DNA from 2 places in the Mesorhizobium sp. WSM4312 genome. Region 1 is predicted to be linked to the other one. Evidence: riboswitches for the same ligand, from Rfam matches in the RefSeq annotation. Region 1 holds a riboswitch; the other holds the start of a gene.
The links. Region 1 has a riboswitch for cobalamin ahead of CK228_RS23595 (aromatic ring-hydroxylating dioxygenase subunit alpha). Riboswitches for the same ligand answer to the same signal wherever they lie in the genome.
Positions count from the first base shown of each region.

Region 2: another riboswitch for cobalamin. It lies ahead of bluB (5,6-dimethylbenzimidazole synthase); the one in region 1 lies ahead of CK228_RS23595 (aromatic ring-hydroxylating dioxygenase subunit alpha).

Region 1 covers NZ_NSFU01000014.1:84,971-89,279, forward strand. The annotation lists gene CK228_RS23590 (hybrid-cluster NAD(P)-dependent oxidoreductase) at 1-149, opposite strand, end outside; gene CK228_RS23595 (aromatic ring-hydroxylating dioxygenase subunit alpha) at 170-1,417, opposite strand; cobalamin riboswitch at 1,531-1,732, opposite strand; gene CK228_RS23600 (DUF680 domain-containing protein) at 2,226-2,423, shown strand; gene CK228_RS23605 (DUF680 domain-containing protein) at 2,496-2,699, shown strand; gene CK228_RS23610 (DUF680 domain-containing protein) at 2,767-3,018, shown strand; gene ugpC (sn-glycerol-3-phosphate ABC transporter ATP-binding protein UgpC) at 3,103-4,215, opposite strand; gene CK228_RS23620 (alpha-glucosidase family protein) at 4,247-4,309, opposite strand, start outside.
Region 2 covers NZ_NSFU01000001.1:291,967-296,275, reverse strand. The annotation lists gene CK228_RS01375 (MFS transporter) at 1-312, opposite strand, end outside; gene CK228_RS01370 (TetR/AcrR family transcriptional regulator) at 432-1,040, shown strand; gene CK228_RS01365 (hypothetical protein) at 1,133-2,116, shown strand; partial or broken gene bluB (5,6-dimethylbenzimidazole synthase) at 2,242-2,856, opposite strand; cobalamin riboswitch at 2,967-3,147, opposite strand; gene CK228_RS01355 (histone deacetylase family protein) at 3,268-4,194, shown strand; gene CK228_RS01350 (exodeoxyribonuclease VII small subunit) at 4,198-4,309, shown strand, end outside.

The DNA.
Region 1 (4,309 bases):
TAGCGGAACCAGGTCTGGTTGTCGGAGCGGAAGGTGAAGGTCTTGACGTCAGGCGCCTCGTCGCTGACGCCGATCACTTCCAGCACCTGCAGCCTGTCGTTCCAGGGCGCCATCTGATCGAGATGGCGATAGAGGCCAAGATCCGTCATCGCGTTCATCCCCAAACCTCTCAGGCGACACTGCGCAAAGCCGGCCGGCCGTCTTGGGCAAGCCGTGGGCCGATGAAGGACGCGTACCATTCGACAAACTGGATCACGCCGCCCTCGTGCAGCTCCGAATAGGGGCCGGGCTCATAGGCCGGCGACAGAATGCCGAAGGCGTTTTCCTCGACGATGCGGCGATCCTGGTCGTTGGTCTCGGTCCAGACATGGGTGAGTTCGGCAAGATCGTAGTCGACGCCCTCGACTGCGTCCTTGTGCACCAGCCATTTGGTCGTCACCGCGGTTTCCGTGGCGCTGATCGGCAGCACGCGGAAGGTGACGGCATGGTCGCCGAGGATGTGGTTCCACGTCGTCGGATAGTGATAGAGCAGCAAGGAGCCGATGCGGTCGGCCGAGACGCTGTCGGACAGGTTCTTCTTCACCGCCCGCTTGCCCGTCATCGTGTAGCTGACCGCATCGCGCAGCAGCGGCGCGCGGGTGGCGCGGTATTGCCCGGCCGGATCGATGCGGAACTTGCTCGGCAGCCCGGCCGCCTCGCATTTGGCCCAGTGTGCCAGCATTTCCGGATCGCTGTCGGCGCCTTGCACGCCGGTCACCGTCGGGGCTTCCGGGAAGGTCTTGCACAGTTCCGGGTGATTGCCGGCGCAATGATAGCACTCGCGGTTGTTTTCCCAGACGAGCTTCCAGTTGCCCTTCTCGACGATCGTGCTCTCGAAGGCGATCTTTGCTTCGCTGAGCCGGTGCGGCTTGAGATAGGGTTCGATCATCGCCCGCATCGGCGCGAAGTCGGCGGGTTCCTTGGCCAGGCAGATGAAGATATAGCCGGCCACGCTTTCGCAGGCGACCGGCTTCAGGCCGAACTGGCTTTTGTCGAAGCCGTCTGCCATCTGGCGGGCAAACAGCAGCCTTCCGTCCAACTCATAGGTCCATTGGTGATAGGGGCAGACCAGCTTGGCGGCCATGCCCTTGTCGGTGTTGCAGACGCGGCTGCCGCGGTGGCGGCAGGAATTGTGGAAGGCGTTGATCTTGCCCTGCTGATCGCGCACCAGCACGACAGGGTAGTCGCCGATCTGTACGGTGATGAAGCTGCCGGGCTTGGGCAGTTCGCAATCATGGCCGACGAACAGCCATTCGCGATACCAGATCAGCTCCATGTCGAGCTTGAAGAAATCGGGATCGGTATAGAAGGGCTGCTCGAGCGAGAAGCCCTCTCTGCGGCCATTCAACAGCCTCAGCATATCGTTGCGCGCATCCATGTCCTGTCCTCATACTTCAAGGACTGAACTGGTGGTGATTGAGGAAGGATGAGACGCAACTCGGCGAAAGCCGGGCACGCGCGATCCGCCTCTTGACCGCCCACCGCGATCAGTCGAGTTCAAAAATCTCGGGCTGGTTTCCGGGCTCTGGAGTGTCCTTGCGGACGGTCGCGACACCTTCCCAGGCTTTTGCCCAGTGGTCTCCCGTTGCGACTTGAACTCCACCACCGTTGCGGGGGCAGCGCCGGATTTTGACCGGCTTCCCAATTCTCCGCCCCGTCGTCACGAAGCGGCACCTGAGATGACATGATCTAATCACGACAGCGTTTGCGACATCGGCATGAAAGCGACATCGTATCCATGCGGCGCGACACGCATGCGCAACGATCAGGTCACGGGCAGCGGTCACGAAAATCGCCTCCGCCGATAGCTGTGCCGGCTGTCAAAATCGACCCGGAACTGGGGCAAAAGAGGTTAACGGTTCGAAAAGTGACTATTAGCAGACTCTAAAATCGAACCGAACGGTTCGTTTCTGTTGACGGTGCGTGCAGGACGGTGTGAACGATGGACCTCCGATACAGTCTGTGACCTTGCGGCTGGCGTTTACTAAGTGGTTGATATCAACAAGAAAAATGCATGGCTCGGAAGCCCTGGCACAATTTCAAGTGGTGGATTCTTGGTCCACACGGAACAACTTCGTGATTGGAAACGGCGAACTGGCTTTCCCACATCGGGCCTGTCCGAACGACGCGATTTCAATCCCAAGACACGCCGCTAGACGGACGGAAAAAATACTGGAGTACCAAAAATGAAAAAGATTGTTCTCACTGCCGCCGCCCTTCTGGCTATTTCCGGCAGCGCCTTTGCTGGTAGCGACCACTATGGTTCGAATGCCGCCGCAGCCGCGGCTGTCGACAGCTCGTACACCGCTTCGACCAACAAGTCGGAGCCGGCTGCTCAGACGCCTGCCCAGGGCGCCGATCGCAACCTCTTCGGCAACAACTAACAACAGATCCCGGCCGACAGCGGGCTTTTCGCCCGCCGCTCTGGCCGACCTTGAGAAATTCAGGAGACTAACATGAGCAAGATCATCCTTGCTGCCGCCGCCGTTCTGGCCATTTCCGGCAGCGCCTTCGCTGGCAGCGACAACTACGGTTCCAACGGTGCCAACCAGTCGGCCGCTGCGGCCGACCATTCCTACACGGCTTCGGTCGACAAGTCGGCTCCGGCCACCCAGCTGCCTGCTCAGCAGGGCGCTGACCGCAACCTCTTCGGCAAGTAATGCCGGTTTACGGGAATGGCGGCGATGCCGGCCATTCCCGTGAAATCCAGAAATTCAGGAGACTAACATGAACAAGATCATCCTTGCTGCCGCCGCCGTTCTGGCCATCTCCGGCAGCGCTTTCGCGGGCAGCGACAATTTTGGTTCCAATGGCGCCAACCAGCCCGCCGTGACTTCGCCCGCCGCAACTTCGATTGACAACTCGCGTACGGCTTCGATCCGCGAGAGCGGCTCGCCTGTCTACAAGCTGCTCAATTCGTCGGGCGACGCGCAGAAGTCCGCTCCTCAGGGCAGCGACCGCAACCTCTTCGGCCGTTAACAGCCGTAGCTGATTTCCAAAAAAGAGCGGCGGGCCTGGCCCGCCGCTCTTTTTTGTTGCCTTGACCCAGCAGGACCGGCGGCCTCAAGCCGCTTTTGCTTCCGGCTTTTGCAGCGCGAAGGAATGTCCGTCCGCATCGAAGATATGCAGGTCCTCGGCATTGGCGCTCAGCCGCAATGTCGAACCGCGCTTGACCTCGACATTGCCCGGCAGTTTGGTCACCAGCGGCAGGTCGGCGCGGCCGATATCGACATAGACCAGCTGGACCTCGCCGAGCTGCTCGACATAGTCGACCGTTCCCTCGAACAGATAGTCCGCGCCGCTGGCGATCATCAGGTCTTCCGGCCGCACGCCGAAACTGACCGCCGCGCCCTTGGCCGAGGCCGGCGTGGTGATCGGCACCGCCGCCTTGCGGCCGCCGACATGGCTGACGACGGTCGGGTTGCCGGTCTTGTCGATGGTTGCCGGCAGGATGTTCATGGCCGGTGAGCCGATGAACTGGGCGACGAACAGATTGCCGGGTTTCTTGTAAAGGTCCATCGGCGTGCCGACCTGTTCGACATGGCCGTCCTTCAGCACCACGATGCGGTCGGCCAGCGTCATCGCCTCGACCTGGTCGTGGGTGACATAGATCATCGTCGTGTTGGGCATCGATTCCTTGAGCTTGGCGATCTCGATGCGCGTGGCGACGCGTAGCGCGGCGTCAAGGTTCGACAGCGGCTCGTCGAACAGGAACACTTTCGGATTGCGCACGATGGCGCGGCCGATGGCGACACGCTGGCGCTGGCCGCCCGACATCGCCTTGGGCAGCCGGTCGAGATACTTGGTCAATTGCAGGATTTCCGCCGCCTGGCGCACGCGGCGGTCGATCTCGGCCTTGTTCTCCTTGCCGATCTTCATCGAGAACGCCATGTTGTCGTAGACCGTCATATGCGGATAGAGCGCGTAGGACTGGAACACCATGGCGATGCCGCGCTTGGACGGCGGCACGTCGTTGACAACGTCGCCATCGATCTTGAGTTCGCCCGACGTGATTTCCTCGAGCCCGGCGATCGAGCGCAGCAAGGTCGACTTGCCGCAGCCCGATGGACCGACGAAGACGATGAACTCGCCCGATTTGATATCGAGGTCGATGCCGTGGAGAATGTTGAGATTGCCGTAGGACTTCTTCACTTGTCTCAGATTGACATCGGCCATTGGTGTCCTCCCAGTGATTTCCTCAAAGATTTCAGTCTATGCGCCCGAACCAGGCGCCGTAGCCGCCAAGCTCGATCGAACCGGTGCTCGCCTG
Region 2 (4,309 bases), on a different contig from region 1:
GACCGGCCAGTCCTGATTGGCGGCCGCGACCAGCGTGATGAAGGCGAGCACGGAGATGACTGTCGTGGGCACGACGATCCGCGTCTGGCCAAGGCGGTCGACCAGTCTTGATATTTGCGGCGCCAGGAATGCGTTGGCCAGCGCGAATGTCGCCGAGACAGCACCCGCCAGCCAGTATTCGCCACGCGTCTGCGACAGCATCGCCACGATGCCGATCGGCGCCATGGCGATCGGCAGGCGCGCCATGAAGCCGGCGGCCGCAAAGCCCCTCGCTCCAGGGGCGCGGAAGATTTCCGAATAGGGGTTTTGCATGGGGTTCCTCGACAAAGGGCGGTTCGACAATTACATACGAAGCGTATGATCATTAGATAGAGCATACGCGACGTATGTCAATTGGCATACGGAACGTATGTGAATAGGACCAGACGGAAATGCACAGACCCCGCAAGGAAATGATCGCCGAGACGCGCGCCAAGCTGATCGCCGCGGCCCGCCAGGCCTTTGGCACGATCGGATATGCCGAAGCGTCGATGGATGATTTCACGGCATCGGCCGGGCTGACGCGCGGCGCCCTCTACCACCATTTCGGCGACAAAAAGGGACTGCTGGAGGCGGTTATCGCCGAAATCGACAGCGAGATGGCTGCTCGGGTCAATGAGGTCGCGTCGAGAGCGCCGACCCGCTGGCAGCATTTCGTCGACGAGTGCACGACCTATATCGAAATGGCGCTGGAGCCGGAAATCCAGCGCATCATGTTCCGCGACGGTCCGGCCGTACTGGGCGATCCCGCGCAATGGTCGAATGCCAATGCCTGCGTCGGTTCAATGACCGATCATCTGACCGCGCTGCAGGGGGAAGGGGTGGTCGTCCCGGGCGTCGACCCCGAGACCGCCGCGCGGCTGATCAACGGGGCGAGCAGCCAGGCGGCGCAGCGGATCGCCAATTCGAACGACCCCGAAGCGACGTCGAAGATCGTGGTTGCGGCGTTCAAGCAATTGCTCGAGGGACTGCTCAGAAAACCAGCGTCGAAACAGAGCTAAATCCCCGTTGCGCACCGCTGTCCACCGCTCATGATTGACAATCCTCGGGGTGAGCGCATCCTTCCCAGCCATCTCTGAGGGGAGATTCGGGCATGTGGGATTTCGATATCGGCAGGTCGGTGTCCATCATGATGCGGACCTGGCCTTTCATTGTCTTTCGCATGATCGTCTATTTCGGCATCACGCTTGCCTATATCGTGGCGACCGGCACGGGAGCGTCGGTCGGCTATGGCGTCGGCCATATCTCCACGGATCCCGACGGGCCGATGTCCTTTGCCCTGTGGGGCGGCGTGGTCGGCTTCGGCGTGGTTTCGATCGCCGTCTATTGGATCCGCGAATATATCCTCTACGTCGTCAAGGCCGGCCATATCGCCGTGATGGTCCATCTGATCGACGGCCGGGATGTCCCCGACGGCCAGAACCAGATCGCCTATGCCAGGCAGGTCGTGACCGAGCGTTTCGCCGAGGCCAACATCCTTTTCGTCGTCGACCAGCTGGTCAAGGGCGCCATCCGCGCCATCACCGGCCTGCTCGGCGGCATCGCTGCTTTCCTGCCCATTCCGGGCCTGAGCGGTCTGGTCTCCTTCATCAACACGGTGATCCGCCTGTCGCTCACCTATGTCGACGAGATCATCCTCGGCTACAACATCCGCATCAACTCGTCCTCACCCTTCGAGACGGCGCGGCAAGGCGTCGTGCTCTACGCCCAGAACGGCAAGACCATGGTCAAGAACGCCGTCTGGCTGGCGGTCATCATGTGGGGCGTGTCTTTCGTCATCTTCCTGCTGATGCTGGCTCCGGCCAGCGCCGTTCTCTTCATCATGCCCGGACAACTCGCCGGCTGGGCCTTCGTGCTTGCCATCGTCTTTGCCTGGGCCTTCAAGGCGGCCTTCATCGAGCCCTTCGCCATCGCTTGCCTGATGCAGGTCTATTTCAAGACCATCGCCGGCCAGGTGCCCGATCCGGCCTGGGATATCAGGCTGGCCGAGGCGTCGTCGAAGTTCAGGGAGCTGAAGGACAAGGCGCTGGCCTCCTTTGGTGGCTCGCGCTGGGGCACGGCCGGCGCGACGAACTGATCGGCTGGGCAGGTCGTCGCCGGCGCGACATCGGAGGCGTTGAGGCGGGCCACGGTCGATTTCAGTGGCGCCTCGCCTTGCCCGCAAAAAGTCTCGCTCATGATCAGGTCGGGCAGCGGCAGCCGCCGGCCCCAGCCATGCGTTTCCAGGTCTGGTTTGGATGCGAACTCGGAAACCCGGCCGACGCAGAGATAGGCGACGGGCGTCACATGCTCGGGAATGGCCAGCAGGCTCTTCAACGCTTGCGGCTCGATGATGCTGACCCAGCCGACGCCGACGCCTTCGGCACGCGCGGCCAGCCAGAAATTCTGCACCGCGCAGACCGTGCTGTAGAGATCCATTTCCGGATTGTGCCAGCGGCCCAGTGGCGAACCTTGCGAGCGCCGACGGTCACAGGTGATGCAGATGTTGAGGGCGCTTTCGCAGATACCTTCGAGCTTCAGCTTGCGGTAGAGCGCCTGTCGTTCCTCCTCGATTTCAGGCAGTTCCTGTTCGCGCGCGGCCAGGAACAGGTCGCGCACCTCTGCCCGTCGCGCGGCGTCGCGGATGACGATGAAATTCCATGGCTGCATAAAGCCGACCGATGGCGCATGATGGGCGGCAAGCAGAAGCCGGGCCAACACCTCGTCGTCGAGCGCGTCGGGCAGGAAATGGCTGCGCACGTCGCGCCGCGTGAACATGGCGCGATAGACCGCATCGCGCGCCGTCTGGTCAAATCCGTCGCCCACAGGAGCGGTCATGTGTTCCGGCATCGCTCGTCCCCTTGCGATTGCAATAGTTCCACACCGTCAGAGCACTTTGTGCATCCAACTGGACGCGCGTTGCTCCGATGCCAGCCGCCTGACCATGCGGATGACGATGCCTGCCAGGCCGGTCTTCTGGCTCGGGATCAACCCGCGTCCGGTGCCTTCCCGTCATCGACAGTGGCATTTACCGGCGCGGTCCCCCTCACAGCGTTGGGCACGCCACGGAATTCAACCGTGTTCCCGATTCTCCCGCTCGCGGCGAGCACCAGGCAGTGGCGCGACCTTACGCCGAAGCCTCGGCCGCGCCAATCCCCGCAGCGGCGCCAATGGACGCAGGCGCGATTTTCCCCAGTGATCGAGCCGCAATGCATGGCCATCGCGGCGCCGGGGCACTAGATAGGGAGCATGACAACCCGTCTCTACACGCACCCGATCTTCCTCGAACACATCACGCCGCCCGGCCACCCCGAGCGGCCGGACCGCTTGCGCGCCATCGAGCGCGTGCTCGACGACGAGGCTTTTGCCGCGCTCGATCGTGCCAAGGCGCCGGAGGGCGACGAGGCCACCATCCTCTACGCGCACCCCGCCGATTTCGTCGCCCGTGTGCGTGCCGCCATTCCCGAGGAGGGTATTGCCCGCATCGATGCCGACACCACCGCCAGCCCGAAGAGCTGGCAGGCGGTGATCGCCGCGATCGGCGCGGCCAACGCCGCCGTCGACGACGTCTTTGCAGGCCGCGCCGACAATGTCTTCGTCGCCGCAAGGCCGCCCGGCCACCATGCCGAAAAGACCACCGCGATGGGCTTCTGCTTCTTCAACACGGCGGCGATCGCCGCGCGCTATGCGCAGAAGAAGCATGGCGCCGAGCGCGTCGCCGTCGTCGACTGGGATGTGCATCACGGCAACGGCACGCAGGACATTTTCTGGGACGATCCCTCGGTTCTCTATTGCTCGACGCACCAGATGCCGCTTTATCCCGGCACTGGCGCGAAGACCGAGACCGGCGCCGGCAACATCGTCAACGCGCCCTTGGCGCCGCAGACCGGCAGCGAGGTGTTTCGCGATGCCTTCCTGTCGCGGGTGCTGCCGTCGCTCGACAATTTCGCGCCTGACCTGATCATCATCTCGGCCGGTTTCGACGCGCATCACCGCGATCCGCTGGCCGAGATCAACCTGACCGAGGACGATTTCGACTGGGCGACCGGCCAGCTGATGCAGCGCGCCGCGCGCCACAGCGGCAACCGGCTCGTCAGCCTGCTCGAGGGCGGTTACGATCTGCAGGGACTGGCATTTTCGGTCGCCGCCCATGTCGGGCGACTGATGAAAGGATGAATGATGGCTGGTGAAACCAACGAAGACGTCAAGGCGATGAGCTTCGAGCAGGCACTCGACGCGCTGGAGAAGATCGTCGATGATCTCGAGCGTGGCGACGTGCCGCTCGACCAGT